Regions from separate parts of the Methylobacterium sp. FW102-HT35C08 genome, predicted to be linked through region 2. Evidence: predicted binding sites of a transcription regulator. Region 2 holds the regulator's gene; each other region holds the start of a gene.

Region 1 (10,314 bases), 4.2 Mb from region 2:
CATGCGGATTTGGCGCCGCTGCGCCAGTTCCAGCTCTACCAGTGGCACAAATCCGTCGGGATCACCGTGCTGGCGCTGACGGCCCTGCGCGTCCTCTGGCGCCTGACCCACCGGCCGCCGCCCCACCCGGCCGGGATGCCGGCGCGGGAGCGCCGGGCGGCCGGGGCGGCGCACACCCTGCTGTACCTGCTCCTGATCGGGCTGCCCCTGACCGGCTGGGCCGTGGTGTCGCTGTCGCCGTTCAACATCCCGACGGTGCTGTACGGGCTCGTGCCCTGGCCGCACCTGCCGCTGGCGGACCTCGTCCCCGACCCGGGCGGCGCCGAGGGTCTCCTCAAGCGGGTCCACGCCCTGGGGGCGTGGTTCCTGGCGGCTTTGCTCGCCGTCCACGTGGCGGCGGCCCTGCGCCACCACCTCCTCCTGCGCGACGACGTGCTGCGCCGCATGCTGCCGGGGCGCCGGACCTTGACCGCTTGCCCGACCGTGGAGCCGACCCGATGAACGTGCGTCACCTCTGCCTGCTCGCGGCTCTCCAGACTGCGGCCCTGCCGGCGGCCGCCGCCGAGTGGGCGGTGGATCCGGCCAAGAGTGCGATCCGGTTCTCCGGCGTGCAGGTCGGCGTGCCGTTCACCGGGCGGTTCGAGCGGTTCAAGGCCGCGGTCGATTTCGATCCCGCCAAGCCCGAGGCGGGGCACGCGCTCGTGCTGGTCGACCTCGCTAGCGCGCGGACCGGGGATGTCCAGCGCGACCGGGCCCTGCCGCAGAAGGATTGGTTCGACGTCAAGGCGGCGAGCGAGGCGCGCTTTGAGGCGACCCGCTTCGTCGACAAGGGGCAGGGCGACTACGCGGCAATCGGGACGCTGACCATCCGCGGCACGAGCCGGCCCGTGACGCTGCCGTTCCATCTGACCCTCGAGGGCGGCGGGGCGCACGCCACCGGGCGCGTCGGCCTGGTCCGCACCGAGTTCGGCGTCGGGCAGGGGGCCTGGGCCTCAGGCCAGTGGGTGGCGCTCGACGTCGGGGTCGAGATCGACATCGTCGCGACGGCGCAGCCTGCGGCCGGTCACTGACGCGGGCCGCACAGACGCCCGGACCCGTCCTGATGCGCCGCTACCCCGGCCGGTCCTCCGACCCGGTCCCCAGCGCCCGCTGGACCATGACGCTGTCCGACCAGTGGCCGTACTTGAAGCCCACCGCCCGCAGGTAGCCGACCCGCTCGAACCCGCAGGCTTCGTGGAGCCGCAGGGAGGCCGCGTTCTCGGCGTCGATGTAGCCGATCATCTGGCGGTAGCCGCCCGCTGCGCAGGCCTCGATCAGGGCCGGCAGCAGCCGCCGGCCGATCCCGGCATGGAGGTGGTCGGGATGCACGTAGATCGAGTGCTTGAGCGTGTAGCGGTAGGCCGGCCGCTTCCGGAACGGCACCGCGTAGGCGTAGCCCGCCACCGCGCCGTCCCGCTCGGCCACGAGGTGCGGCAGGCGCTTCTTGCGCATGGTCTTGCGCCGCCGCTTCAGGTCGTCGGGGAGCAGCCGGTCCTCCTCGGCGACGCCGACATCGCTGACGCCCCGGCTGATGTGGTGCTCGTAGATCGCCACCATCGCCTCGACATCGGCGTCCGAGGAGGCGCGGATGACGATGTCGGGGCAGGCGCGGGCCGGGATTAGGCCGGGCGTCTCGACCTCGATCTCCATCAGGCGCCCTCCCGCGCCACGTAGGTGTGGAAGCGGATCCGCCCGTCCGGGTCGACCTCGCGGTAGACGCCCTGGATCTCGGCCTCGAAGCCCGGGAACAGGTTGGCGGAGGCCTCGAACATCTTGAAATAGTCGAGCATGGGCTTGGCCCGCTCGTCGAGCCGCTCGCCCGGCAGAACCGTGCCGATGCCCGGGGGATAGACCAGCATCAGCGTGGTGGCGATCCGCCCCTCGGCCTCGGCGATCGGCACGTAGTCGACCTTGTTGCGGGTCAGCAGCTGGGCGGCTCTCTTCGGCGGCGTCACCATCTCGGGCAGGTGCTCGGGGGCGAATTGCCGCCGCTGCAGCGTCGAGGTGCCAGCCTCCCGGTGGAAGGCGTGGAGCTCGTTGCAGAGGTCGCGCAGGCGCACGCCGCGGTAGCGGTTCGGCCGGCGGTTGACGAATTCCGGCATGGCCTCCTCCAGCGCGACGTTGTCGTCGTGGAGCCGCTTGAAGGCGACGAGGCCCGAGATCAGCGTGCCGGCCTTGGAGGATTCGACCCCCGGGGTCAGCAGGAAGAGCAGCGAGTTCAGGTCGTTCTTCTCGGCGACGATCCGGTTCTCACGCAGGTACTGGGCCACGATCGGCGCCGGCACGCCGTGCTGGGCATAGGCCCCCGTGTGCCGGTCGAAGCCGGGGGTCAGCACGGTGAGCTTGTTCGGGTCGGTGATGGCGTAGCCCGGCGACACGTGGCTGAAGCCGTGCCAGCGCGCCCCCGGCTTCAGCTCCCAGTGGCGCGGCGTGGCGGCGAGCTCGTCGGTCGGCACGCTCTCCCACGGCACCTCGGCGCCGTCGGCGTTCACCGTCACGTCCGGCACGAAAGGGTCGAAGAACCAGCGCCGGGCCGGATCGCGCTCGTTCTCCTCGAACTCGCGGCGGATCGCCCGGACCTTCTTGCGCCACTCGATCCCGAGCCGGATCGTGTCGTCCCACAGGATCATGCCCGAGCGCCCCTTCATCATCTGGGCGCCGACGTCGAGGGAGGCGAACAGGGGGTAGAAGGGTGACGTGGAGGCGTGGACCAGGAAGCTCTCGTTGAGCCTCTTGTGCTCGACCCGCCGGGTCTGGCCGCGGATGTGCCCGTCCCGAGTGTGGATCTGCGAGGCCTGGCTGAAGCTCGCGAGCTGCTTGTGGGTCGACTGCGTGGCGACGATGCCGGGCGAGGTCTCGTCGAGCCCGGTCAGCCCCATGGCGAAGCGGCGGGCGTAGAGCGGGTGGAACTTCATGAAGCCCGCCCAGGCCTCGTCGAACAGGATGTAGTCGCACAGGTGGCCGATCTTCTCCAGGATCTCCTGGGCGTCGTAGATCGTGCCGTCGTAGGTGCATTGCTCGATCACCGCGACGCGGAACGGCCGCTCCCGGCGCCACGCCTCCGGATCGGTCACCAGCGGGTTGCGGCGGATTTTTTCGCGGATCCGGGTCTCATCCAGGGCCTCGTGGAAGATCGGTCCGATCAGGCCGTACGCATTCCGATCCGTTTCCAAAAAGATCGGGATGCCGCCGCCCAGGAACAGGGCGCCGTGGTGGGCCGCCTTGTGGTTGTTGCGGTCGAACAGGACGAGGTCGTCCTCCGCCACCAGGGAGGACAGGACGATCTTGTTGGAGGCCGAGGTGCCGTTGAGGACGAAGTAGGTCTTCTCCGCCCCGAAGATCTTGGCGGCCTCCTTCTGGGCCTTCAGCGCCGGGCCCTCGTGGGTCAGCAGGTCGCCGAGGTCGAGGACCGAGTTGTCGAGATCGTCGCGGAAGATCGCCTCGCCCAGATGCTCCACGAAGATCCGGCCGATGGGGGACCGGTTATAGAAGATGCCGCCGTTGTGGCCTGGGCAGGTCCAGAGCTGGTTGCCCTTCTCGGCGTAGTCGACGAGCGCGCCGAAGAACGGCGTCTTGAGGGTCTCGGCGTATTGCGTAACCCGGCTGACGAGGCCGCGGGCGATGAATTCCGGCGTCTCCTCGGCGAGGAAGATGTAGCCGTCGATGAAGTCGAGGAGCTCGACCGGGATGTCCTCCAGCCGCTTGCGGCGAACCATGATGACGATCGGCATCTCCAGGCCGCGCCGGCGCATCATGTCGATGAGGGCGGCGGCCTTGCCGTCGAGGCCGCGCTTGCCCCAGTCGACCACGAGGCAGCCGACCGCCGCGTCGGTCTGGACCGCGATGGCCGCGTCCTCGACGCGCCGGGCGCGCACCACCTCGAAGCCGCGCTGCTCCACGGCCGCCACGATCTGGTTGAGGCGCGCGCCCTCGAGATCGTCTGGATCGAAGGCCGGGGCGCACATCAGGACCGTGAAGCGGCGGTGGAAGTCCATGGAGCCCTCTCTGGCCTCGGATGCAGCGCGTGGCTTTCCGGCCCGTCTGCGACGATTGCATGACACGCGACCGTGGTGGTGGCCGACCCGGAACGAAAGGTCGTGATCGGGGTGCGCCTCGGCCGGCTTCGGCGCGGCAACGCAGCTACGCGCGTGATGTCCCGGGGTGATAGTCCTCGCCGTCGTTCCGGGGCGCCGCAGGCGAGCCCGGACCCGGAGGTGCACGCCGGAGGCGGGCAATCCAGAACCACCATCGGTGCAGATGCTTGATGCGTCGGCGGATCTGGATCCCGGGCTCCGCTGCACGGCCCCGGGATGACGGTGGTGATGCGGCTTCGGTCGCGGGGCTCCGGAGGACGCGACCGCTTCCCCTCAGGCGCCGATCACCGCGGCCATGGGCCTGAGCGCGATGCCTTGCGTGGCGAGCGCGTCGCGCAGCCGCGCGGCCATTGCCACGGCGCCCGGCGTGTCGCCGTGGACGCAGACGCTGTCGATCCGGGTCGGGATCCGCGCGCCGGACGCGCAGGTGATCGCCCCGTCGCCGAGCATCCGCACGACCCGCTCGGCCACCGCGTCGGGCGCGTGCAGCACCGCCCCGGGCAACTTGCGCGAGACGAGGTTGCCGTTATCCGCGTAGGCCCGGTCGGCGTAGACCTCGCGGACCAGAGGCAGGCCGAGCCGCTCGCCGGCGCGCTCGGTCTCCAGGCCGGGCATCACTACGAAGATCAGGTCGCGGTCCAGCGTCCGGATCGCCCGGGCCACCGACAGCGCGAGATCCGCGTCCTCGTTGGCAATGTTGCCGAGCGCCCCGTGGGTCTTCACGTGCCGCACCGGGCAGCCCGCATCCTGCGCCAGCGCCAGCAGGGCACCGACTTGGTAGAGCACGGCCTTCTCGATATCTGCCGGCCGCTCGCCGTGAATCGGGCGCCGGCCGAAGCCCCAGAGATCGAGGAAGCCCGGATGCGCGCCGGCCTGGACGCCGTTCGCGGCGGCGAGCCGCAGGGTCTCGTGCATGACGAGCGGGTCGCCGGCGTGGAAGCCGCAGGCGATGTTGGCCGAGGTGGCGATGGTCAGCATCTCGGCATCGTCGCCCAGGCGGTAGACGCCGAAGCCCTCGCCCATGTCGCAGTTCAGGTCGACGATCATCGCGGGGCTCCCGGGAGTGTCACAGGGCGCGTCGGTGCGGCCAGACATCCGGGTTGACCAGCCCGCCGGGCCGCCGACCGGCGAGGACGTCGACCACCCGGCCCGCCGCGGTCTCGGCGGTGCGGATCAGCGCCGCCTCGGTGGAGCCGCCGACATGGGGCGTCAGGATCGCCCGCGCCTGGCGGCCGAGGGGATGGTCGGCGGGCAGGGGCTCCTGCGCGAACACGTCGAGCCCGGCGCCCGCGATCGTGCCGGCCTCCAGCGCCTCGATCAGGGCCGCCTCGTCGATCAGGCCGCCGCGGCTGGTGTTGATCAGGAACGCGTCCCGCTTCATCCGGGCGAGCTGCGCCCGGCCGATCAGGCCGCGTGTCTCCGGGGTCAGCGGCACGTGCAGCGAGACGATGTCGGCCTCAGCGAGGAGCGCGTCGACCGAGGCGGCCCGCAGCGCGCCGGCATTGGCGAAATCGGCGTCGGGGCGGCTCGGCCCGTAGGCCAGCACCCGCAGGCCGAGGGCGGCGCCGAGCCGCGCGGTCGCCTGCCCGATCGCCCCGAAGCCGACGAGACCAAGCGTCAGGCCGGCGAGCTCGACGAGGCGGGTGGTGAACTTGAAGCTGTCGTCGCCGGCCCGGACCGAGCGGTCGGCGCCGGGCAGGGCCTTGGCCAGGGCGAAGATCAGCGCCAGCGTCTGCTCGGCCACCGAGACGGCGTTGGCGCCCGGCGTGTTGACCACCACGATCCCGGCCTCAGTCGCCGCCGCCTTGGCGACGTGGTCGGTGCCGGTCCCGTGGACGCCGATCACCCGCAGGTCCGGCGCCGCCCCGATGGCGCCGGCCGGGAAGCCGGTGTTGCGGGTGATGACGGCGACGCAGCCGGCGACCTCGCGCGCCAGGGTCTCGGTGTCGGTGCCGCTGGCCGGGCGCGGCTCCAGCCCGGCCGCGCGCAGCCGGTCGAGGCCCGCCGCGTGGATCGGCTGGACGATGAGGCACGGACCGGTGATCACGGAAGGGCAGCCCCTGATGGGAAAGCGGTGGCGGAACGCAAGTCCGGCGCGGGGATCGTCTAGGCGCAGCGCGCCGTCCTGACAACGGGCGGACCCATTGGTCCCCGCCCGCGCGGGCGGAGACGCCACCTGCCTGAGCGGCTCCCGGTCCAGGATCTGGACGCGGCCCCGCCGGCCGCGGATGCCGCCGCCCTCCAGGTTCTGCAGCGCCAGCGTGACGCCCGAGCGCTGCACGCCGAGCATCACCGACAGGAACTCGTGCTTGAGCGGCAGGTCGTCCCCGTCCACGCGGTCGTGGCACATCAGCAGCCAGCGCGCGAGGCGGGGCCCGAGCGTGAAGGTCGCGTTGACGTAGGCCGTGTGCCGCGCCTGCACGAGCTCGGTCTGCACGTAGTGCAGGAGCAGGCGGCGCAGGCCCGGGCTGGCTTCGGTCGCCGCCGACAGGGCGGCGGCCGGGATGCGCCAAGCCGCGCCCGGGATCTGGATGAAGCAGTCGCTCGCCACGCGGTCGGAGACTGGCGTGCCGATCTGTTGGATCAGCCGCAGGATTCCAGCCCCACTGACAATGAATTGGCAAGGTCTGGCCGCCATCGTTGCGTGGCGGCAGGGGCATGCCTGGCCGGGAATCCCGGACAGCCGCGCAACACACCAGCGATGTGGATCGGTCTCAAGACGGCAGCCATCATGAGCCGTGCGACGCCTGCGGAGACGACCGGGGCGGATCGCCTTCCGGGACCTCGCCCCCTGGGGCCTCCCCTCCTGCTGGCCTTTTCCCGCAGCCGGGACGGCGCCTCGGCGGTCGAGTTCGCGCTCGTGGCGTTGCCGTTCCTGGCGCTGGTCGGAGCCACCTTGGAGGCCGGCATCACCTATTTCGCGCAGGAGATCCTGCAGCAGGCGGTGACCGATGCCGGCCGCCAGATCTACACGGGCCAGTTCCAGGCGAACAATGCCGGCGTCACCAATTCCACGACGCTGCTGAACAACTTCCGCACCGCCATGTGCTCCCCCGGCGGCAAGCCGCGGGTCACGCTCTTCCCCTGCGCCAACGTGCGCATCAGCATCACGAAGGCCACGAGCTTCAGCGCGGCCGCGCCCGTCCAGGCGACGGCGATCAATCCGAACACCGGGGTCTCGGACTGGAATGCGGGCTTCGCGTCGTACACCTGCGCGCGGGCGAGCGACGTCGTCGTCGTCCAGGCGGCGGTCGACATGCCGGTCTTCTTCCCGCTGCTCGGCGCGGCCAAGGCCACGCTGCCCAATGGGCGCCGCGTCCTCCAGGCCGCCGCCGTCTTCCAGGTCGAGCCGTTCACCTCGACCAACGCCTGCCCATCCAGCTCGTGACCGGGCCTGTCTTGCCTGGCCCTGTCCTGCCAACCCCTGTCCCGCCAAGCCTCGCCGGGCGGCCGATGCGGTTTCGGGATGACGCACGCGGGGTGGCGGCCATCGAGTTCGCGCTCGTCCTGCCGGTGCTCGTCGCACTCTACTTCGGCATGACCGAGCTCGTGCGCGCCGTCGACACCAGCCGCAAGGCCACGCTCTACGCGCGCACCATCGCCGACCTGTCCGGGCGCGCCACCAACGGCAGCCCGACGGTGAGCGACATGGCCGCGATCCTGAACGCGTCCGGCGCGATCATGCGGCCCTACCCGACGACGGACCTGCAGGTCGCCATCCACGCCATGGGCGTCGAGAACGTCTCCGGGAACCTGCTCGGCGGCGTCTGCTCCAGCTATCCGCAGAACGCCCGCCCCGTCCTCACCCTCAACGGCAGCAACGGATTGCCGGCGACACCCGCGACCTTCCAGTACGACGGCGCCCGGTACATCCTGGCCGAGGTCTCCCTCGCCTACACGCCGGTCATCGGCTCGACCCTGTTCCGCTCGATCTTCGGCGGGCGGGGACTGGTGTTCAGCCGGCAAATCTCGTGGGCCCAGCGCCTCGACAAGGGCGAGGTGATCATGCCGGGAGGCGCGAAGTGCCCGAACTTCTGATCCGACTCTCGGCCTGGCTTGCCGCCCTGGCGCGCCGGCCCGAGTCCGAAGCCGGCTTCGGGCGGGCGCGGAGCGGCCAGGTGGCGATCCTCTTCGCCGTCATGGCCATCCCGATGCTGTTCGCCTCCGGGGCGGCCATCGACCTCGGCCGGCGCAACGCTGCCAAGACCCAGCTCGATGTCGCGGTCGACGCCGCCGTCCTGGGGGTGATCACCCAGAAAACCAACACGCTCACCGACGTCATGCTCACCAACGCCCGCACGCAGTTCCTGGCGGATGCCGCGAAGGTCCCGGGCGTGACGATCACCTCGTTCGTCCTGACCCCGGCGCCGGGCGCCACGCAGGTCGGCCTGACCGCCGCCTACACCGCCACCGTGCGGACGACCCTCGGCAGCATGATGAACGTCGTGACGATGAAAATCGCCGGCCAGTCGGCCAGCGTGCGCAACGTCGCGCAATACATCGACTTCTACCTGCTCCTGGACAACTCGCCGTCGATGGGGCTCGCCGCCACCGCCGCCGACATCACCAACATGAAGCGCGTCGCCGGCAACTGCGCCTTCGCCTGCCACCTTCTCAACAGCAACGGCACCGAGAACACCAACGACAACTACAACATCGCCAAGAGGAACAACATCAAGCTCCGGATCCAGGTGCTGCGCGACGCCGTCGCAAACCTGGTGACCTCCGCCAAGTCGAGCATGAGCCTGACGCAGCAGTTCCGGATGGAGATGTGGACCTTCAGCGACTTCCAGACCCGGCTGATCCAGCTGACTCCGTCGCTGGATCAGGTCAGCAGCGCGTCCGCCGGGATCGATCTGGCGTATTCCTACCCGGATCAGCGTGACAGCCAGACCGCCTACGAGCGGGCGATGGCGAAGATGACCAGCGTGATCCCGGCGAGCGGCGACGGCGTGACCACCGCCACCCCGATCCGGTTTCTGTTCTTCGTCACCGACGGTGTCCAGGACACGCCCATCGACGGCGCGATGAGCAATGCGAGTTCCGGCTTCAAGATCAACAACAACCGGTTCATCAGCCCGATCAGCCCCTCGACCTGCCAGGCGATGAAGAACAACAACATCCGGATCGGTATCATCTACACGCAATACCTGCCGCTGTATGACAACGGCTTTTACAACGACAACGTGAAGCCTTTCGAAAACAAGATCGGTCCCCTACTGCAGAGCTGCGCGACCGACGGCCTGTATTTCCAGGTCTCGACCGACGGCGACATCAATAAGGCGATGCAGCAGCTGTTCAGCGCGGCCCTGGCTTCGGTGCGCATCACCAATTGAGGCCGGTCGGTCGCGGTCACCCGCGACGTGTCGTGCCGTCCGGAAGTGGACGTTCGCTCATGAGGGTCGGCGCGTTGCCACCCAGGCGGCCGCGCATTGCGGCGAACCCGAGCCTTGCCGCATGCGGTTCAGCCGTGACCAATGCGGGCACGGCTCGCCGCGAGCACCGCCCGCGATCATTCAGCCGTTGATCCGCTCCGCGCCTTCACTCTCCCGCTCGCTTCTGCCGCCCTGAGAGGCCGCGACGGGTCACGCACACATTTCGGTGATCATGGCATCGGCGGGCGGATTAAGGAACCGCGCCGTGCGTGGAGCCGGAAATGCCACTATATTGCGCATTTGTTTCCGGTGAGGGGTATGAATTCGCAATTCATTAATTGACGCACATCAAGTTTCAGATGTCACTTAACGAGGCTGCGGGTTGTTGCTGCAACCCCCGGCGGGGGCTGGAATCATGTCTTTATTCCGCAACCTCAGGATCATCGTAAAGCTCGCAATACCGGCGTTGATATTGGCAATTGTTGCCGGAAGCGTCGTGCTCATTGCGCGCGCAAATCTCAACGCTCTGGAGGATAATACGCGCGAGATCGTCGACGTTCAGGCGATGCGCGCGATCATTGCGCTGCGCCTTGAGACCGCCGTGGACGAGGCGATCATTCGCGAGAAGAACGTCATCATCGAGACGGATGCCGTCGTGATGGCGGACCATCTCGAGCACTTCAAGGCCGCCAAGGAACGGGCCGTGACGGCGATCGATCGGCTCATCGCGATGGCCGACGCCGAGACGCGCCGGACGACCAACGCGGGCATCAAGGCGGGCCTGCTCGACTTTTTCGCCGTGGCCG
Region 2 (10,314 bases):
GATCTCCTGGCCGGTGGGTCAGGGCGGCAAGGGCAACGAGGGTGTGACCGCCACCGTGAAGCAGGTCCCGAACGCGATCGGCTACGTCGAGTCGGCCTATGCCAAGCAGAACAAGCTCTCCTACGCCCTGCTGCAGAACAAGGCCGGCAAGTACCCGCAGCCGGACGACAAGGCGTTCCAGGCCGCGGCCGCGAGCGCCGACTGGAAAGCCGCCCCGGGCTTCGGCATCTCGCTGACCAACCAGCCGGGCGATGACGCGTGGCCGATCACGGCGGCGACCTTCATCCTGATCCACAAGGATGCGGCCGATCCGGCCAAGGCCGCCGACGTGCTCAAGTTCTTCGACTGGGCCTACAAGAACGGCGACAAGCTCGCCACCGATCTCGACTATGTGCCGCTGCCGGACAACGTCGTCGAGCTCATCCACCAGGAGTGGAAAGACGTGAAGGGCAAGGACGGTAAGCCTGTCTTCAACATGTGAGCGTGGCCGGGAGGAGGTGACAACCTCCTCCCTCGCTTCCGGGAACGCACCGCGCTACCACGCCACCCTTCGCAGAGAACCGCGGATGCCCGCTTTGACAGAATCGATCGCCCTTGGCCGAACGCGTGCTGCGACCGCGCGGAAGGCGCCGAGCCGCAGCCTCGACACCCTGTTCCGGACCTGCTCGTACGGCGCCGCGCTGCTGGTGCTCCTCGTCCTCGCCGGGATCCTCGGCTCGATCCTGTACGGCGGCTGGCCCGCCTTCCGCGAGTTCGGCTTCGGATTCCTGACCTCGAGCGCCTGGAACGTCGGGACCGAGCAGTATGGTGCCCTGGTCGCGGTGCTCGGGACCGTCGCCTCCGCCTTCCTGGCACTGCTGATCGGCGTACCCGTCTCCCTCGGGATCGCGGTCTACCTGACGCAGCTCTGCCCGGGCTGGGCGCGCAAGCCGGTCGCCATGACGATCGAGCTGCTCGCCGCCGTGCCGAGCATCATCTACGGCATGTGGGGCCTGTTCGTGTTCGCGCCGCTCTTCGCGCGCTTCGTGCAAATCCCGGTCTCGAACCTCGTCGAAGGCATGCCGATCATCGGCACGTTGTTCTACGCTCGCGTGCCGTCCGGCGTCGGCGTGCTCACCGCCGGCATCATCCTGGCGATCATGATCGTCCCGTTCATCGCCTCGATCGCCCGCGACATGCTCGACCAGATCCCGACCGTGCTGCGCGAGAGCGCCTACGGGATCGGCTGCACCACCTGGGAGGTCGTGCGCCACGTGCTGGTGCCGCAGGCCGCGGTCTCGATCATCGGCGCGATCATGCTCGGGCTCGGCCGGGCCCTCGGCGAGACGATGGCGGTGACCTTCGTGGTCGGCAACGCCAACCGCCTCTCGGCCTCGATCTTCGACCCGAGTTCCACCATCGCGTCGCGCATCGCCAACGAGTTCAACGAGGCGGACGGCCTCCAGCTGAACGCGCTGATGGCCCTGGGCTGCATCCTGTTCGTGATCACCTTCGTGGTGCTCATCATCGCCCGGCTGCTGACGCGCCGCGTCCAGTCCGCCTGAGGAGCCCGCGCGATGGACGCTTCCAACACGATCACCACGACCACCGGGCGCCGTTCCGGTCGTGTCCGCCGCGGCCGCCGCGTCGCCGACCGGGCCCTGCGGATCGCCTGTACCGGCGCGACCCTGGTGGGCGCCCTGGTCCTGGGCTCGATCCTGGTGATGCTGATCGTCCAGGGCGTGCGTGGCTTCACGCCGACCCTGTTCACCAACCCGACCCCGGGTCCGGGTTCAGAGGGCGGCGGCATCGCCAACGCGATCCTCGGCAGCCTCGTCCTGACCGGGATCGGCATCCTGATCGCGACGCCGATCGGCGTCATGGCGGGGACCTACCTCGCCGAGTACGGGCGCGGCTCGAAGCTCGCGGCGCTGATCCGGTTCCTCAATGACATCCTGCTCTCGGCGCCGTCGATCCTGATCGGGCTGTTCGTCTACACGCTGATGGTGCGGCCGATGGGGACCTACTCGGGCTGGGCCGGCGGCGTGGCGCTCGCGATCATCGCCGTGCCGGTGATCGTGCGCACCACCGAGGACATGCTGCGCCTCGTCCCCGGCACCCTGCGGGAGGCCGGCGCGGCCCTCGGGGCGCCGCCCTCGACGGTGATCACCAGCGTGACCTGGCGCGCGGCCTCGGCCGGCATCGTCACCGGCATCATCCTGGCGCTGGCGCGCATCGCCGGCGAGACCGCGCCGCTGCTGTTCACGGCGCTCAACAACAATTCCTGGTTCTCCGCCAACCTGATGGGCGGCGTCGCGAACCTGCCGGTGATGATCTACCAGTTCGCTCTGTCGCCCTATCCGAACTGGCAGGGGCTCGCCTGGGCGGGCGCGCTTCTGATCACCGCGACCATCCTGGTGCTGTCGATCATCGCGCGCCTCGTGATCAAGCCGCAGACTTCGCGCTGAGACCCCTTTCGAGGACACGACGATGAACGCCGCCTCCGCGATCCCCACGGTCGAGCTGAACCGCAACCGCGCCGACGAGGGCGGACCCGTGCGGATCGCCGTGAAGGACCTGAACTTCTACTACGGCAGCTTCCACGGCCTGAAGGACGTCAACCTCGACTTCCATGACCGGCAGGTCACGGCGCTGATCGGCCCCTCCGGCTGCGGCAAGTCCACCCTGCTGCGCTGCTTCAACCGGATCTACAGCCTCTATCCGGAGCAGCGCGCCGAGGGCGAGATCCTGCTCGACGGCGAGAACATCCTCAGCCCCTCCGTCGACCTGAACGAGCTGCGCTCGCGCATCGGCATGGTGTTCCAGAAGCCGACGCCGTTCCCGATGTCGATCTACGACAACGTGGCCTTCGGCCTGCGCCTCTACGAGAAGCTGCCGAAATCCGAGCTCGACGGCCGGATCGAGGAATCTCTGCGCAAGGCCGCCCTCTGGGACGAGGTGAAGGATAAGCTCCGTCAGGCGGGGACCGGCCTGTCGGGCGGCCAGCAGCAGCGCCTGTGCATCGCCCGGACGGTGGCGCAGAAGCCGGAGGTGATCCTGTTCGACGAGCCGACCTCGGCCCTCGACCCGATCTCCACGGGCCGCATCGAGGAGCTGATCGAGCAGCTGCGCGACGAGTTCACCATCGTGATCGTCACCCACAACATGCAGCAGGCGGCGCGCATCTCGCAGTTCACCGCCTTCATGTATCTGGGACAGCTCGTCGAGTTCGGTCCGACCAACCGGATGTTCATGAACCCGACGGAACGCCGCACGCAGGACTACATCACCGGCCGGTTCGGCTAGTCTGCCGGGCCGCTCCGGTCCCGGGACCGCCGCATCGCGTCTCCAGCGCGCCGGCGGATCCCGCAAGCCTCCCGGAGGGCCGTCCCCGGGACCCCATCGAAGGATCCGCCATGCCCGGCCATATCGTCACCTCCTACGACACCGACCTGGAGAACCTGCGTCGCTCGATCTCGGAGATGGGCGGCGTGGCCGAGAAGATGACCGCTGAGGCGACCGACGCCCTCGTGCGCCGGGACGACACGCTCGCCCAGGCGGTGATCCTCGCCGACAAGCGCCTCGACGCGCTGCAGCGGGACATCGAAGAGCGCGCGGTCCTGCTGATCGCCCGGCGCCAGCCCCTGGCCATCGACCTGCGCGAGACCATCTCGGCGATCCGCGTCTCCGGCGATCTCGAGCGGATCGGCGATCTCGCGAAGAACGTCGCCAAGCGGGTGGTGGCGATCTCCGACCAGGCGCCGGCCCAGAAGATCGTGCTCGGCGTCCGCCACATGAGCGACCTCGCCGAGGGTCAGCTCAAGGACGTGCTCGACGCCTATGCGAGCCGCGACGTCCAGGCGGCCCACGATGTCTGGGAGCGCGACGGCGAGATCGACGCCCTGTACAATTCCCTGTTCCGCGAACTCCTGACCTACATGATGGAGGATCCGCGCAACATCTCGTTCTGCACGCATCTGCTGTTCTGCGCCAAGAACGTCGAGCGGATCGGCGACCACACCACCAACATCGCCGAGACGATCCACTACCTCGCCACCGGCGAGACGCTGGCGGGCGACCGGCCGAAAAACGACGCGTCGAACTACGCGACCGTGGACGGGGTGCAGGCTCCGTAGGCGGGCCGGCCTGATTTCACGCGCCGGCCTGCGCTCTCTCCTGTGGGGCGCGGTCGGAGAATCGGAGGGTGCGGGTTGAGGCTGAGCGGCGCCTCCCGCACCCTCCGCCTGCACGTCCGCTCCGATGCGCGTCGGGGTGTCGGCAGGCTGTGTGGCGCCGCCTCGGGAACGGGTCTTCGAACGTGAGCATGCAAGTCCTGATCGTCGAGGACGAGGAGGCGCTGACCACGCTGCTGCGCTACAACCTTGAGGCCGAGGGCTTCCTCGTCGACGCGGCGGCCCGCGGCGACGATGCGGAGCTGCTCCTGGCCGAGCGGATTCCCGATCTCGTCCTGCTCGACTGGATGCTGCCCGGCCTCTCGGGGATCGAGCTCTGCCGCCGGATCCGGGCGCGCCGGGAGACCGAGCGGCTGCCGGTGATCATGCTCACCGCCCGCGGCGAGGAGGGCGACCGGATTCGCGGTCTCGGCACAGGCGCCGACGACTACATCGTCAAGCCGTTCTCCGTGCCGGAGCTGCTGGCCCGGATCCGCGCGCTGCTGCGCCGGGCCAAGCCTGCCCACAGCTCGGACCGGCTGGCCGCCGGCGATCTCGAACTCGACCGCACCGGCCACCGCGTCCGCCGCGGCGGCGAGGAGCTGCATCTCGGCCCGACCGAGTTCCGGCTGCTGGAATTCCTGATGCTGGCCCCGGGCCGGGTCTTCTCCCGCGAGCAGCTCCTCGACGGGGTCTGGGGCCACGACGTCTACATCGACGAGCGCACGGTGGACGTGCATGTCGGGCGCCTGCGCAAGGCGCTGAACGGCCCGCGCCAGGCCGATCCGATCCGCACGGTCCGCGGCTCGGGCTACGCCTTCGACGAGACCTTCTCGCTGGAGGCGTGAGGCGGCCGCACGGGCTGTCCGAAAGGAACTTCGGTCCGGCGCGCCGTCGTCACGCGTTCAGCGACGTGTCCCGGGGCGGCGCGCGGCCGGTTGGCGTGGCGCTGCTGGATTGCTTCACTCCGCTCGCGAAGACTGCGACCGAGCGCATCGATGCCCTAGGGGCTCGGACCCCGGAAAGGCTCAGCGGGCCAGCGCCGCGCTCCGGCCGGACGCGGTCGGGACCGCGTCCAGCGCCGCCAGAACCGTTCCCTCGGTCAGGATCTGCGGCAGCACCTGGGGCTCCCCGGTCCCGGCATAAAGCAGGTAGAGCGGCACGCCGCTGCGCCCGTACTTCTCCAGCAGGCGGGTGATCTCGGGATTCTGGTTGGTCCAGTCGCCCTTCATGTAGGTCACGCCGCGCTCCGCCATCGCCGCCCGCACGGCTTTGGTGTTGAGCGAGGTCGCCTCGTTCACCGCGCAGGTGATGCACCACGCCGCCGTCATATCGATGAAGACCGGGCGGCGGGCGCTTACCAGCGAGTCGAGGCGCGCCTGCGTGAACGGCTCGATCCCGTCGGCAGCGGCCTGCGCCGACGGGAGCATGCGCTGCTGCGGGAGGGTCACGGCGAGGGCCCCGACGGCGACGATCGCCAGGATTGCGGCGGCCTGGGCGATCCGACCGGTGCGGGGCGCGGCGGCGCGTCCGCGCTCCCAGGCCCAGGCGGCGAAGCCGACCAGAACCAGCCCGATCAGCGCCGCCAGCAGCCCGCGCGGATCGACCTGCTGCGCCAGCACCCAGACCAGCCACGCCACCGTTGCGTAGACAGGGAAGGCCAGGATCTGCTTGAGAACCTCCATCCAGGCGCCGGGCCGCGGCAGCGCCCGCAGGGCCGGCGGCCAGAGTGTCAGCGCGAGGAAGGGCAGGGCGAGACCGAGGCCGAGGCTCGCGAACACCGCGAGCGCCACGCCGGCGCTCTGGGTCAGCGCGAAGCCCACCGCCGAGCCCATGAACGGCGCCGTGCAGGGCGTAGCCACGAGCGTCGCGAGCACGCCCGTGAAGAACGAGCCGCTCAGGCCCGCGCGCCGGGCGAGGCCGTCTCCGAGGCCGGCAAGCCGGCCGCCGACATGGACGACGCCCGACAGGCTGAGGCCCATCGCGAACAACAGATAGGCCAGCCCCGCCACCACGTCCGGCGATTGCAGCTGAAAGCCCCAGCCGATCGCCGCCCCGCCACCCTTCAGGGCGATCAGCAGCGCTGCGAGGCCCAGGAAGCTCGCCAGCACGCCCGCCGTGTAGGCCAGGCCGTGGAGACGCAGCCGGCCCGGGCTCTCGCCGGCATGCCGGATCAGGCCGAGAACCTTGATCGACAGGACCGGGAAGACGCACGGCATCAAGTTGAGGATCAGGCCGCCGAGGAACGCGAAGGCCGCCGCGGTCGCGAGCGTCAGCGCGTCGAAATCGGGCGCGATCGCCCGTGCCGCGGGCGCTTCCAGCGTCGTGGCCGGAGCCGCCGTCGGCAAGACCGGCTCGTCGCCATACGCGAAGGCGAGCCGGCGGGGACCAGCATCGGTGACCTCCTCGAGGGTGAGGACGCCCGGCAGCGCGGCGGGCGCCGGCTCGGTCGGGCTGCTGCGGGCGAGGGTGAGGTGCAGGCCGGCCTCATCGACCGACATCACCTGCGCGGCGGCGTTGTCGATCGCCGTCTCGGAATAGGGGAAGAACGCGGCGTTCCGGACAGCATCCGGCTTGAGGCCGGTTGCTGCGAAATCGAGCCGCAGCGTGTCGCCCTGACTTGCGAGATGCAGCGGCCAGAGCGGCGGGACGGGCAGGGCGGCCCGGGCGCGGGCGAACAGCGCGGCCTTGTCCGGATCGGGCCGGGGCTCGGCCACCGGCAGCGTCAGCGCAAGGTCGGCGGAGCCCGGCACGCACTCGGTCTCGCAGACGAGATAGGTGAGCTTCGCCCGGATCTGCACCGGGTCGGCCGGGTCGAGGCTCGGCGGCGGGGTCACCGGCACGAGGAGCGTGACCTCGCCCTCGTAGCCGTAGTTCATCAGCGTGGCGATCGGGATGCGCTCCGGCGCCGGCCACCGGATCGCCCCGGCGTTGAACCCCGCCGGCAGGGTCCAGGTCACCTCCGGCGGCAGGCCGGAATCGCCCGGATTGCGCCAGTAGACGTGCCAGCCGGGCTTCACCTCCATGCGCACGGCGAGGGTGAACGGCTGCGCACCCGCCACCGCGACAGGCTCGGCCACCAGGCTCGACCGCACGAGGTCGGGCGGCGTGCGGAAGCTCGATTGCAGACCCTGCGCCGCCGCGGCGGAGAGGCTTGCAGTCAGAGCCAGGATCAGGAAGGCAAGGCGACGGATCATGCTGTCCCTTCGCGCGCAGGGCCGGCGCGGTTTCACGCGCGGCGATGTCCGGCCCGGCGCGGGCTATTCCGTGTCCGAACCGCTTAGCACGGAAGGCGCTTGTGGCGGCAGGCCGCGACGTCAGGCCGGGAGCGGCGCAGTGGCGCGCTCCAGCCAGGCGCGCGCCTCGGCGTCGAGGCCGGGCGCCAGGGTCTCGCGGACCCGCGCATGATAGGCGTCGATCCAGGCGCGCTCTCCCGGGTCGAGGAGAGCCGGCTCGATCAGTCGCCGGTCGTAGGGGGCAAGCGTCAGGGTCTCGAAGCCGAGCATCGGCCGCTCGCCTCCGGACATCGGACGGGGCTCAACCAGCACGAGATTCTCGATCCGGATGCCGTAGGCGCCGCTCGCGTAGTAGCCGGGCTCGTTCGACAGGATCATGCCGGCCTCCAGCGGCACCGTGCCGGTCTTGGCGATGCGCTGCGGACCCTCATGCACCGACAGGAAGGCGCCGACCCCGTGGCCGGTGCCGTGATCGAAATCGAGCCCCGCCTGCCAGAGCGGCGCCCGGGCGAAGGCGTCGATCTGCGCGCCGGTCGTGCCCGTCGGGAAGACCGCGCGCGCGATGGCGACATGGCCCTTGAGGACCCGGGTGAAGCGGTCGCGCATCTCGGCGCTCGGCTCGCCCACCGCGACCGTACGGGTGATGTCGGTGGTGCCGTCCGGGTATTGTGCGCCGGAATCGATCAGGAACAGCTCGCCGGGCCGGACCGTCCGATCGCTGGCGCGGGTGACCCGATAATGGACGATCGCCCCGTTCGGGCCGGAGCCCGAGATCGTCGGGAACGAGACATCGCGCAGGTCGCCGCCGGCGGCGCGGAAATCCTCCAGCGCCTCGACCGCGGCGATCTCGGTCACGCCGCCGGACGCGGCCGCCCCGTCGAGCCAGGCCAGGAAGCGCACGACGCTTGCCCCGTCGCGGATATGGGCGGCGCGCGCGCCCGCCACCTCGGCGGCGTTCTTGACCGCCTTCATGGCGGTGATCGGGTCCTTGCCGACATCGGCGGTGCCGCCGGCCGCCTCGATCTTCTCCTTGAGAGCGACCGCCCCGGTCGCGGCGTCCAGCCGGACGCGGACGCCGGCCAGGGAGGCCAGCCCATCGTCGAGGTCCGATCGGGACAGAATCCCGGCGATCGGGGCCAGCGCAGCGCGCAGGGCCGGATCGACGTTCGGCGAGACCAGAAACAGCCGCGCCGCGCCCGCGCGCGGCAGGATCGCGTAGCCGAGCGCGAGCGGCGTATGCCCGACATCGGAGCCGCGCAGGTTGAACGCCCAGGCGAGATTGTGCGGGTCGGAGATCACGAGGGCATCGCAGCCGCCCTCCGCGAGGGCCGCGCGCACCCGGGCGAGCTTGTCGGCGGCCGTCTCGCCCGCGAGCGCGTCCGGCTGGACGACCACCGGCCCGGCGGCCGGCTTCGGCCGTCCGGCCCAGACCGCGTCGACGAGGTTCGGCACGGCCCGCACCGTACCGCCCGCTTTCGTGACCGCGCGCTCCAGCCGCGCGAGCCCATCCGGCGTATGCAGCCAGGGATCGTAGCCGAGCACCTGATCGCGCTTGAGGTTGGCGCCGATCCAGCCTTCGGCCGTCGTTTCGGCGAGCGGCACGACCGTCACCAGGCCGGTTTCGACCTGCTCGGGCGCCTGCAAAGTGTAGCGGCCGTCCACCACCAGCGCGGCGGATTCCATCAGGATCACGGCGGTGCCGGCCGAGCCGGTGAAGCCGGTCAGCCACGCGAGACGCTCGGCATCGGCGGGGACATATTCCGACTGGTGCTCGTCGCCCCGCGGCACGACGAAGCCGTCGAGCCCGGTCTCCCGCAGGCCGGCGCGCAGGGCCTCGATGCGCTCGGGCCCCTTGCGATGGCTCGGATCGTCGAAGGTCTGGAAGCGCCGGCGCGGTGCGGTCGGATCGAGTTCGGTCATGGGGCGAGCCTAGCGCCCGCCGGACCCGGCTCGCAACTGCGCGGCAATCGAAGCGGCACATCCTAATTTTGGGATTAAAAATCGCGAGCAATCTTATCACGCAGCCGAATTTGGCTTATTCCTGAGGCATGCCCCGCCGTGTTTATTATCGGATCAGCGACAGAGCGGACGGCCGCTTCGACGCGGTCGTGACGATCGAGCCGGACACAGTGGTCCGCCGCGACGGCTTCGAATCCCTCGCCGAACTGGAGGAGTGGATCGAAGGCCTGCGCGTCCTGATGGCGGCGCTCGGCGCGCCTGTGGCGCAAGCGGATGGGATCGAGCCGGCACCTCAGCCGGATACGCAACCGCAGGGGCCGACATCCGCCGGACGATTGCGCACGGCGCGGCAGTAGGATCTGCGGCGCGGTTCCGATCAGCCGTTTCTGACCGGCAGATCGGGCGCGCGATCGACCGGCGCGCCGTCATAGCCCTCAAGCCAGGCCGTGCGCGCCGCCGAATGCGCCGGATAGGGGCAGGCGTCCTTCGGTCGGCCCTGGGCCCGCGCGCGGGCGCCTTCCGTGATCGGATCCGCCGGCGGGTGGTGGAGCGACGTCTGGCTCATGCCAGGAAAACGCGGCCACCGGTCTCCGGTTCAGCGCCGCGGGCGTCGGGCCGCACCGCCCCGCATCAGGACAAGGGCGACCCAGCCCTCGATCAGGCCGCGACGCACCAGCGAGAAGCCCTGGGCCCGGTAGGCCGAGAGAACGCCGGACACGTCGCGCTCGATCAGGCCCGACAGGACCAAGACGCCTTCCGGGGCGACCACCCCCGCCAGGGTCGGGGCAAGCAGCCGCAGGGGACGCGCCAGGATGTTGGCGAAGACCAGGTCGAAGTGCCGCGGCCGGGCCGCAAGCTGATGGCGCACCCCCGGCCCCTGGTACAGCTTGAGATAGGGGCCGAGGCCGTTGGCTCGGGCGTTCTCGCGCGCGGTGCGCACCGCCTCGGCATCGAGATCGCCCGCCACC
Region 3 (10,314 bases), 600 kb from region 2:
GCTGCGGACCGGACGAGATGGGCATCGGCCCGGTCTTCGCGGTGCCGCGGCTGCTGGAGCGGCAAGGCCTCAGCGTCGCCGACATCGACCTGTGGGAGCTGAACGAGGCCTTCGCGTCCCAGTCGGTCTACTGCCGCGACAAGCTCGGGATCGACCCTTCGAGGGTCAACGTCAACGGCGGCGCCATCGCGGTCGGCCATCCGTTCGGCATGTCGGGGGCGCGGCTCGTCGGCCACGCCCTGCTGGAGGGCCGCCGCCGCGGCGCGCGCTACGCCGTGGTCACCATGTGCGTCGCCGGCGGCCAGGGCTGCGCCGGCCTGTTCGAGATCGGAGGCTGACGATGGATCTCCGCTTCACATCCGAAGAAATCGCGTTCCGCGACGAGGTCCGAAGCTTCTGCCGGACGGAGATCCCCGCCGAGATTCGCCGCAAGGTCTCGGAGGGGCGCAGCCTCACCAAGGACGATTACGTCACGAGCCAGCGGATCCTCAACGCCAAGGGCTGGGCGGTGCCGCATTGGCCGCAGGAATGGGGCGGCCGGGATTGGACTCCGATCCAGCGCTACATCTACACCGAGGAGCTGTTCCAGGCGGCGGTGCCGCTGCCGCAGCAGTTCAACTGCTACATGTTCGGCCCGGTGCTGGCGACCTTCGGGCGGCTGGACCAGAAAGAACGCTTCCTCCCCCGCGCGGCCAATCTCGACGATTGGTGGTGCCAGGGCTTCTCGGAGCCCGGCGCCGGCTCCGACCTCGCCTCGCTCAAGACCAAGGCTTTGCGCGACGGCGACCACTACGTCGTCGACGGTCAGAAGACCTGGACGACGCTCGGCCAGCACGCCGACTGGATCTTCTGCCTGGTTCGCACCGATTTCGAGGCCAAGAAGCAGCGCGGCATCTCCTTCCTGCTGATCGACATGAAGACGCCCGGCATCACCGTGCGGCCGATCCTGACCCTGGAGGGCCGGCACGAGGTCAACGAGGTCTTTTTCGATTCCGTCCGCGTGCCGGTCGAGAACCTTGTCGGCGAGGAGAACCGGGGTTGGGACTACGCGAAATTCCTGCTCGCCAACGAGCGGACCGGCATCGCCCGGATCGGTCTCACCAAGGAGCGGATCGCCCGGATCAAGCGTCTCGCCCGGGAGATGCCGGCCGGTTCGGGCACCATGTGGGATGATCCCGCCTTCCGGACCCGCGTCGCGGAGGTGGAGATCGAGCTGAAGGCGCTGGAGATCACCCAGATGCGGGTGGCGGCCAAGCAGGGCCGGGCGGATTCGGTGGAGCCCGATCCCGCCTCGTCGCTCCTCAAGATCCGCGGCTCGCAGCTCCAGCAGGCGGCGACCGAGCTGCTGGTGGAACTCGCCGGGCCCTTCGCCCTCGCGGCTCCGGCGCGTGGGGCGGGCGCCAACAACCTGCCGGGCGGCTTCGACTGGGTCGACGCGGCGGCGCCGAGCTACTTCAACAACCGCAAGGTCTCGATCTACGGCGGCTCGAACGAGATCCAGCACAACGTCATCGCCAAGGGCATTCTGGGGTTGTGAGCGATTTCCCCTCCCCCTTGCGGGGAGGGGTCAGGGGTGGGGGTGGCTCAGGATTGAGTGCCACGGTGCCTCCTGCACCACCCCCACCTCCGCCTCCTCCCCGCAAGGGGGAGGAGAGGGGCCAGGGGAACACCACCATGGATTTCGACCTGAACGAGGACCAGTCGCTCCTGCGCGACTCGGTCGAGCGGCTCGCCGCCGACCTCTACCCGTCGCTGGAGAGCCGCCAGGCGCGGCTGAAGGCGCCGCTGGGCTTCCCCGCGGAGGGCTGGGCGGCTTTTTCCGAACTCGGCGTCACCGGACTGCCGTTCTCGGAAGAGGAAGGCGGGTTCGGCGGCGGCCCGGTCGAGACTCTGCTGGTCATGGAAGCGGTCGGCCGCAACCTCGTGGTCGAGCCGCTGCTGGCAAGCCTCGTCCTCGGCTCGACTGCCCTGCGGCTCGGCGGCAGCGCGGCGCAGAAGGAACGCCTCGTCCCGGACCTCGTCGCCGGCGGCCTGCGCCTGACCCTCGCCCACACCGAGCGCCAGTCCCGCTACGACCTCGCCGACGTGGCCACCACGGCCCGTCGCAGCGGCGACGGCTTCGTGCTGAGCGGCGCCAAGAGCGTCGTACCCAACGCCGACGCGGCCGGCCTGATGGTGGTCTCCGCCCGGGTCTCGGGTGAGCGGCGCGATCCGCACGGGATCGGCCTGTTCCTGGTCCCGACCGACGCCGCGGGCGTCGCCATCGAAGCGTATCCGACCCAGGATGGCGGCCGGGCCGCGGAAGTGTCCTTCTCGGAGGTGCAGATCCCCGCCGACTCAGCCCTGGGCGATCCCGAAGGCGGCCTGCCGCTCCTCGAGCGGGTGGTGGAGCACGGGATCGCGGCGCTCGCCGCCGAGGCGGTCGGCTCCATGGACGCGCTCCACAAGCTCACGGTCGAGTACCTCAAGACCCGCAAGCAGTTCGGCGTCAGCGTCGGCTCCTTCCAGGCCCTGCAGCATCGGGCCGTGGACATGCTGATTCAGCTGGAGCAGGCCCGCTCGATGGCGCTCTACGCCGCCATGATGGTGGATACGCCGGATGCCAAAGCGCGGGCCGCGGCCCTGTCGGCCGTGAAGGTGCAGATCAACAAGGCCTGCCGCTATGTCGGCCAGGAGGCAGTCCAGCTCCACGGCGGCATCGGCATGACTCTGGAGTATATCGGCGCCCACCATTTCAAGCGGCTCGCCATGATCGAGTACCAGCTCGGCGACACCGCCCACCACCTGCGCCAGATCACGCAGAACGAGAACGGGCTGCTGGCGGCCTGAGGGATGTGCATCCGACCGTCCCCTCATGCTGGGGTGCCGGAGCGCAGCGGAGGCCTCGTAGGAGGCCTCCAGCCGGCCGCGCAATCCCCGAAGCCCTCCTTCGTTGCCCGCTGACGCGGGCACCTCAGGATGAGGGCGTGGTTGGGGTAGCCGCGATCAGTTGAACAGCGAGCCGACCCCGCCCTGCACCCGGCCGAGGCCGGCGCGGGCGACGGAATTGTTCGGGTCGATCGTCGAGGCGCGCTGGTAGTTCTCCATCGCCTCCTTGCGCTGGCCCGACTTCTCGTAGGCCAGGCCGCGATAGGCCCAGGAGGTGGCGTCCTTGTTGTTGACGTTGAGCGCCGCGTTGTAGTCCTCGATCGCCTTCGGGTACTGGTTCGTGGCGATCAGGCTCTGGCCGCGGGCGGCGTAAGGCGCCGACTTGAAGGGGTCGCGGTCGATGGCGGCGTCGAAATCGGCGATCGCCTGGGTGTCCTGACCCTGCTTCTGCCGCACGAGGCCGCGGGCATGATAGGCCTCGGCCGATTCGGGCATCAGCCGGATCGCGACGTTGAGGTCATTGAGCGCCTGATCGAGGTTGCCCTGAGCACGCTCGACATTAGCCCGGCCGATATAGGCGGGGCCGTAATTCGGATCGATGCCGATCGCCTTGGTGAAATCCTGCAGCGCCGGGCCGTCGCGTCCGATCTGGCGGCTGGCGAGCGCCCGGTTGTTGTAAGCCGAGGCCGAGTTCGGATCGATCTGGATCGCCTTGGTGAAGTCCGCGATGGCATCGCTGAACTGGCCGGCACGGGCGTAGGCGGCACCGCGGGTGTTGTAGGCCGCCGCATCGTTCGGGTTGCGCTGCACGACCTCGGTCAGCGAGGCGATGTTCACGTTCGTGGCACCCGTCGTGTCGGTCTCCAGCACGGCGTATTGCCGCGGGCCGGCCGCGCTCCCGACGGTCTCGCAGCCCGCAAGGCCCGCGGCCGAGATTATGGCCGCGCCGATCAGTGCCGTCGTCCGAACCAGCCCGTTGCGTACGATCATCGCCCCACTCTCCCCGAGGCGCGGCCCGCATCCCGCGTACCCGCCTCGCCCCTCACGTCCAAGCGCCCGCGCCGCGCGCCGGGCACACCCGATCCGGGGCACCGTCGCGCATCACGGTGAAGGCCGGCTTAAGAAAGCGCCGCCTCGTCACCCGGCCCGTCACCCGTCCCAACAGGATAAAGGCGGCACGGGTGAATCGATCGACAGCATTCGGCACCGACCACGACTTGGTGGAAGCGGCGGGATGTGGCGAAGGTATGGCTCGACGCTGCCCCGGCGCCGCGTCGGGGCCTCCGCGCGGCACGCGGCGGCGCGGGTGTGCCCCCGAAGCCTCAGGCTTCGGCCGGGTCGGATCCGAGACGGGTGACGTGCCCCATCTTCCGGCCCGGGCGCGCCTCGCCCTTGCCGTAGAGGTGCAGATGCGCCCCGGGCTCGGCCAACAGCGCGTGCCAGTCGTCGGCCTGGGCGCCGATGAGGTTGCGCATCTCCACCGGCAGACCGCCCACCCGGGCGGCATCGCCCAGCGGCCAGCCGCAGACGGCGCGGACATGCTGGGCGAATTGCGAGGTCCGCGCCCCCTCGATGGTCCAGTGCCCGGAATTGTGGACCCGCGGCGCGATCTCGTTGACCACGAGGCGCTCGGCACCGTCCTCCCGCACCAGGAACATCTCCACGGCGAGCACGCCGACATAGTCCAGCGCGTCGGCGATGCGCCTGCCGATGTCGAGGGCCGCGCGACGGGTCTCGGGCGACACGCCGGGAGCCGGGACCCGGGTCAGCGCGAGGATGTGATCGCGATGCTCGTTCTCGCACAGGTCGAAGGCCGCGAAGCTGCCGTCGCGGGCGCGGGCGCCGACCACCGAGACCTCGCGCTCGAACGGCACGAACCCTTCCAGGATCAGCGGCGCGCCGCCGAACTCGGCGAACAGGGCGTTGCGGTCGCCTTCGGCCCGCTCGCGCAGCATGCGCTGCCCCTTGCCGTCGTAGCCGAAGCGGCGGGTCTTGAGCACCGCCGGCAGGCCGATCACCTCGATCGCGCGGTCGAGGTCGTCGGGCGTGTCGACCGCCCGGAACGGCGCCGTCGGGATGCCGAGACCGTTGATGAATTCCTTCTCGGACAGGCGGTCCTGCGTGGTCGAGAGCGCCCGCGCGTTCGGATGCAGGGCGGCGTGCCGGGCCAGGATGTCGGCGGTGGCGTGCGGGATGTTCTCGAACTCGTAGGTGACGACGTCGACGCTGCGCGCGAAAGCGGCCAGCGCCTCGGCATCGTCGTAGGCCGCGCAGGTGGTGCGGGCGGCCACATCGAAGGCGGGGCTGTCCTGGTCGGGGGCGTAGATGTGGACCTTGAGGCCGTAATTGGCCGCGGCCAGCGCGATCATGCGCCCGAGCTGGCCTCCGCCGACGATGCCGAGGGTGGAGCCGGGGCCGAGGGTCTTGTCCGTCACGCGTTCTCTTCCGTCACCGGCCGCTCGGCCACCGAGGCGGTCTGGGCCGCGCGCCACGTGTCGAGTCGCTCCGCCAGCTGCGGGTCGGAGAGCGCCAGGACGGACGCGGCGAGCAGGGCCGCGTTGATGGCCCCGGCCCGCCCGATCGCCAGGGTCCCCACCGGGATGCCGGCGGGCATCTGGACGATGGAGAGCAGGCTGTCCTGGCCGGACAAGGCCTTGGATTCCACCGGCACGCCGAAGACCGGGAGCCGGGTCATCGCCGCCGCCATGCCGGGCAGGTGCGCGGCGCCGCCAGCGCCGGCGATCACGACCTTGAAACCGGCCGCGACCGCGCCCTTGGCGAAGGCCACGAGGCGGTCGGGCGTGCGGTGGGCCGACACGATCCGCGCGTCGTAGGGCACGCCGAGCGCGTCGAGCGTCTCGGCGGCATGCCGCATGGTCGCCCAGTCGGACTGGCTGCCCATGATGATCGCGACCGGAGGCGACACCATCGTTGATCCCGGCAAAAGAGGGCGCTTACAGGCGGCGCAGGCCCGCGGCAAGGCGGGGCGCGGCGGCGTCCACCGGCATCAGGCGATGATGTCCGGCGTCAGCGCGTCCTCGATGTGGAAGATGCGGTCGCGCAGCGTGAGCTTGCGCTTCTTCAGCCGCTGGATCTGGAGCTGGTCCCCGGCGACGCTGAGCTCCAGCGCCTCGATGGCGCTGTCGAGGTCCCGGTGCTCCTCGCGCAGCCGGGCCAGCTCGCCCAGGAGATCCGACTGCGCACTCTCACCCGACTCTTCCGCCATTGTCACCCGCGGACCCGAAGTTCGTTCATGGCTCGGGAGCATGCGTCACGCCCGGGCGCCGGACAAGACGGCGCGGTAAGCATTCGTGAGACTTAGCAGCAGAAAACGCTTCGACAGGTCCGGCATCCTGTGCCAATCTCGACGTGTCGAAACGATGACAGGAGATTCGGCTCATGTCGCTGCAGACGCATCTGAACCAACTCGCCCGGAAGCACGAAGCCCTCGAGCGCGAGATTCAGGAAGCGACCCACAGGCCTTCGGCGAACGACCTCCACATCGCCGAGCTGAAGCGACGGAAACTCCTTCTCAAGGACGAGATCAACAGGCTCCAGGCGGGCAACGACACGTTGCACTGAGGCCTGGCACTGAGGCCTGACACCTCACCCGCGATAGCACACCCCGTATGACAGAAGCCGCCGCATCGGACCTCCCGGTGCGGCGGCTTTCTTGTGGCGCGCACGCCGCCGCGCGGGGGCGAGGCTCTATCTCCCCGCGCGCGAGAATGGGCTACTCTGTGCCGGCCGCCGGAGAGCGGCCCGCGAGGAAACGCCGAAGCGATGACCAACGCCAGCCTGCCGGGCCGCTACCCGGAGATCTACGAATCGGCCCGCCGCGATCCGGAGGCGTTCTGGCTCGGCGCGGCCCGGGCGCTCGACTGGGTGCGCGCGCCGGAGCGGGCCTTCGCACCGGATTCGGGCCCTTACGGCCGCTGGTTCCCGGACGGCACGCTGAACGCCTGCCATAACGCGGTCGACCGTCACGCCGAGGGGGCACGGGCGGAGCAGGTGGCGATCCGCTACGATTCTCCCGTCACCGGCACCAAGCGCAGCATCACGTACCGGGCGCTGCGCGACGAGGTGGCGGTGCTGGCCGCCGTGCTGGCCGGGCTCGGCGTCGGGCGGGGGGACCGGGTGATCCTCTACATGCCGATGGTGCCCGAGGCGCTGTTCGGCATGCTGGCCTGCGCCCGGCTCGGCGCGGTCCATTCGGTGGTGTTCGGCGGCTTCGCCGCCAACGAGCTGGCGGTGCGGATCGAGGATGCGGCGCCGAAGGTGGTGCTCGCCGCCTCCTGCGGCATCGAGCCGAACCGGGTGGTCGCCTACAAGCCCCTCCTCGACGCGGCGATCGCGGCCTCGCGCCACAAGCCGGAGGCCTGCCTGATCCTCCAGAGGCCGCAATGCGCGGCCGCCCTGACGCCGGAGCGCGACCGCGACTGGGCCGAGACCGTCGCGGCCGCCCGAGACGCGGGGCAGAGGGCGGCCTGCGTGCCGGTCGCCGCCACCGACCCGCTCTACATCCTCTACACCTCCGGCACGACGGGGAAGCCGAAAGGCGTCGTCCGCGACACCGGCGGCTACCTCGTCGCCCTCGCCTGGTCGATGCCGAATCTCTACGGCGTCCAGCCCGGCGAGACCTATTTCTGCGCCTCCGACATCGGCTGGGTGGTGGGCCATTCCTACATCGTCTACGCGCCGCTGCTGCACGGCTGCACGACGGTGCTCTACGAGGGCAAGCCGGTGGGCACGCCCGATGCCGGCGCCTTCTGGCGGGTCGCCGCCGAGTACGGCGTGACCTGCCTGTTCACGGCGCCGACGGCGCTCCGCGCCATCAAGAAGGAGGATTCCGCGGGCGCCCGGATCGGCGCCTACGACCTCTCGGCGTTCCGCAGCCTGTTCCTGGCCGGCGAGCGCGCCGATCCCGACTCGGTCGCCTGGGCCGAGCGGGTGCTGAACCGGCCGGTCATCGACCATTGGTGGCAGACCGAGACCGGATGGCCGATCGCCGGCAACCCGCTGGGGCTCGGCCTCCTGCCGGTGAAGCACGGCAGCACCTGCGTGCCGATGCCGGGCTACCGGGTCGAGGTGCTGGACGAGGGCGGCAAGCCCGTCCCGGCCGGCACGATGGGCACGATCGCGATCCGCCTGCCGCTGCCCCCGGGCTGCCTGCCGACCCTGTGGGGCTCGGACGCGCGGATGCGGTCGAGCTACCTCGCCACCTATCCGGGCTATTACGACACCTCGGATGCCGGCGTGATCGACGCGGACGGCTACATCACGGTCCTGGGCCGGACCGACGACATCATCAACGTCGCGGGCCACCGCCTGTCCACGGGCGGCATGGAGGCGGTTCTGGCCGGCCATCCCGACGTGGCGGAATGCGCGGTCATCGGCATCCGCGACGCGCTGAAGGGCGAGGTGCCCTGCGGCTTCGTGGTGCTCAAGGCCGGCGTCGCGCGGCCGACCGAGGCGATCGAGCGGGAACTCGTCGCCAAGGTGCGCGACGAGATCGGCCCGGTGGCGGCCTTCAAGATGGCGCTGACCGTACCGCGGCTGCCCAAGACCCGCTCGGGCAAGATCCTGCGGGCCACCATGAAGCGGATCGCCGACGACGAGCCCTGGACGATGCCGGCGACGATCGACGACGCAGCGGCCCTCGACGAGATCGGCGAGAGCCTGAAGGGCAAGGGCATCGGCGCCGTCTGAGCGTCCGCACGCGACGGGCAGGACGGCGCGGCGAGTCTGGCCGCGCCGTCATCAGGCCGCGTCAGTCAGCGTCCGGCGCGTCGTCGTCCTCGTCCAGCGCCCCGGGGGCCGATCTTTCCGGGGCCGGCGCGAAGGCGTCCGGCGCCGGACTGGTCGTGACCGAGGCCGGCATGCTCCGCGGGGCCGGCTCGGACGGGATCAGGGTCGCGGTGGCCGCGACGAGGCCGGCCATCGAGCGCAGTTCCTGGGGCTGGCGCGGATCGCGGGAGATCAGGGTGGCCTCCCGCTGGAGGCGGAGGTTGCAGGCCTGCGTGGGCAGGCCTCCTTCGGGCGTGCAGGCGTCGTGGCGGGCGCAGGCCGCGTCGAGGGCGTCGATCGGCGGCAGCGGGGCATTGTTGCCCGGCCCGCAGTAATTGCCGTGGATCAGCATCTTCGGTCCGCCGAAGGCGGCGGGCTGGGCCTGCGCCGCGCCCGCGAGGGCGGCACAGCCGGCGGCGAGGGCGAGCGGGATGGCGAGTCTGGTAAGCATCATCTGGACCTCGGGCGATCTCGCCCCCTCAGGCGGTTCGCGTCGATTGCCGCGATGCGGCGACAGGGCGAAAAACGGCCGTCCGTCTCCGCAGGTTCCCGCAATCCCAGGTCGCAGGGGTGCTCTGCCGCACCGCACTGGCCGTCGTGCCCATCCTGCGCCAGAGTGGATCGACCACCGGGAGTTGCTGATGACCGCTCGCCTGTTCGAACCGCTGACGCTCGATGCCCTTACCCTCGAGAACCGCATCCTGATCGCCCCGATGTGCCAGTACTCGGCCCGGGATGGCGAGGCCACCGATTGGCACATGATGCATCTGGGAGGGCTCGCCATGTCGGGCGCCGGCCTGCTCACCCTGGAGGCGACCGCGGTCTCGCCCGAGGCGCGGATCACCGCCTGGGATCTCGGCCTCTACAACGACGGCTGCGAGCGGGCGCTGGCCCGCGTGCTCGACGCCGTGCGCGAATACGCGCCGATCCCGGTCTGCATCCAGATCGCCCATGCCGGCCGCAAGGCGTCCAGCGAGGCTCCCTGGGCCGGCGGCCAGCAGATCCCGCCGGAGCACGCCTACGGCTGGCGCACGGAGGCGCCCTCGGCTCTGGCGCACGGGGAGGGCGAGGTCCCGCCCCACGCCCTCGACGCCGCCGACCTGAAGCGCGTCCGCGACCAGTTCGTGGCCACCGCCAAGCGTGCCGTGCGTCTCGGCATCGAGGCGGTGGAGCTGCACGGCGCCCACGGCTACCTGCTGCACCAGTTCCTGTCGCCGATCGCCAACAAGCGGACGGACGAATATGGCGGCAGCCTCGCGAACCGGATGCGCTTCCCGCTGGAGGTCTACGACGCGGTGCGCGCCGTCGTCCCGGCGGGCAGCCCGGTCTGGCTGCGCGTCTCGGCCACCGACTGGGTCGAGGACGGCTGGGATCTCGACGAGACCGTCGAACTGGCCCAGGCCCTGAAGCGGGCGGGCTCGCCCGCGCTCCACGTCTCCACGGGCGGCGTCTCGCCCAAGCAGGCGATCAAGCTCGGGCCGGGCTACCAGGTGCCCTACGCGGAGCGGATCAAGGCCGAGACCGGACTCACCACCATCGCGGTGGGGCTGATCACGGAGGCCAGCCAAGCGGAGGCGATCCTGCAGGAGGGCAAGGCGGACGCGATCTCGCTCGCCCGGGCCATGCTGTACGATCCGCGCTGGCCCTGGCACGCAGCCG

Evidence for each region. Region 2 encodes PhoB, which activates phosphate uptake and scavenging genes when phosphate is short. Its sites were predicted from a motif close to TGTCATNNANCTGTCAT; they were not measured.
Region 1: the regulator PhoB is predicted to act here: its motif matches at 4,083-4,099, upstream of AC3WSN_RS22335 (Orn/Lys/Arg family decarboxylase).
Region 3: the regulator PhoB is predicted to act here: its motif matches at 6,238-6,254, upstream of AC3WSN_RS05570 (YdcH family protein).

Annotation. Positions count from the first base shown of each region.
Region 1 covers NZ_JBYTCL010000002.1:4,707,489-4,717,802, reverse strand. Annotated here, with positions in the region: gene AC3WSN_RS22350 (cytochrome b) at 1-501, shown strand, start outside; gene AC3WSN_RS22345 (YceI family protein) at 498-1,070, shown strand; gene AC3WSN_RS22340 (GNAT family N-acetyltransferase) at 1,111-1,689, opposite strand; gene AC3WSN_RS22335 (Orn/Lys/Arg family decarboxylase) at 1,689-4,034, opposite strand; gene AC3WSN_RS22330 (LamB/YcsF family protein) at 4,407-5,180, opposite strand; gene AC3WSN_RS22325 (NAD(P)-dependent oxidoreductase) at 5,200-6,684, opposite strand; gene AC3WSN_RS22320 (TadE/TadG family type IV pilus assembly protein) at 6,865-7,521, shown strand; gene AC3WSN_RS22315 (TadE/TadG family type IV pilus assembly protein) at 7,614-8,171, shown strand; gene AC3WSN_RS22310 (TadE/TadG family type IV pilus assembly protein) at 8,156-9,469, shown strand; gene AC3WSN_RS22305 (methyl-accepting chemotaxis protein) at 9,924-10,314, shown strand, end outside.
Region 2 covers NZ_JBYTCL010000002.1:531,174-541,487, forward strand. Annotated here, with positions in the region: gene pstS (phosphate ABC transporter substrate-binding protein PstS) at 1-481, shown strand, start outside; gene pstC (phosphate ABC transporter permease subunit PstC) at 567-1,544, shown strand; gene pstA (phosphate ABC transporter permease PstA) at 1,557-2,447, shown strand; gene pstB (phosphate ABC transporter ATP-binding protein PstB) at 2,470-3,285, shown strand; gene phoU (phosphate signaling complex protein PhoU) at 3,396-4,115, shown strand; gene phoB (phosphate regulon transcriptional regulator PhoB) at 4,304-4,999, shown strand; gene AC3WSN_RS02640 (protein-disulfide reductase DsbD family protein) at 5,180-7,348, opposite strand; gene AC3WSN_RS02645 (aminopeptidase P family protein) at 7,469-9,307, opposite strand; gene AC3WSN_RS02650 (hypothetical protein) at 9,496-9,702, shown strand; gene rmf (ribosome modulation factor) at 9,723-9,911, opposite strand; gene AC3WSN_RS02660 (50S ribosomal protein L11 methyltransferase) at 9,942-10,314, opposite strand, start outside.
Region 3 covers NZ_JBYTCL010000002.1:1,135,981-1,146,294, forward strand. Annotated here, with positions in the region: gene AC3WSN_RS05535 (acetyl-CoA C-acyltransferase) at 1-338, shown strand, start outside; gene AC3WSN_RS05540 (acyl-CoA dehydrogenase family protein) at 341-1,537, shown strand; gene AC3WSN_RS05545 (acyl-CoA dehydrogenase family protein) at 1,675-2,829, shown strand; gene AC3WSN_RS05550 (tetratricopeptide repeat protein) at 2,986-3,858, opposite strand; gene AC3WSN_RS05555 (5-(carboxyamino)imidazole ribonucleotide synthase) at 4,191-5,303, opposite strand; gene purE (5-(carboxyamino)imidazole ribonucleotide mutase) at 5,300-5,797, opposite strand; gene AC3WSN_RS05565 (YdcH family protein) at 5,876-6,094, opposite strand; gene AC3WSN_RS05570 (YdcH family protein) at 6,268-6,450, shown strand; gene AC3WSN_RS05575 (propionyl-CoA synthetase) at 6,652-8,577, shown strand; gene AC3WSN_RS05580 (phospholipase A2 family protein) at 8,639-9,109, opposite strand; gene AC3WSN_RS05585 (NADH:flavin oxidoreductase/NADH oxidase) at 9,297-10,314, shown strand, end outside.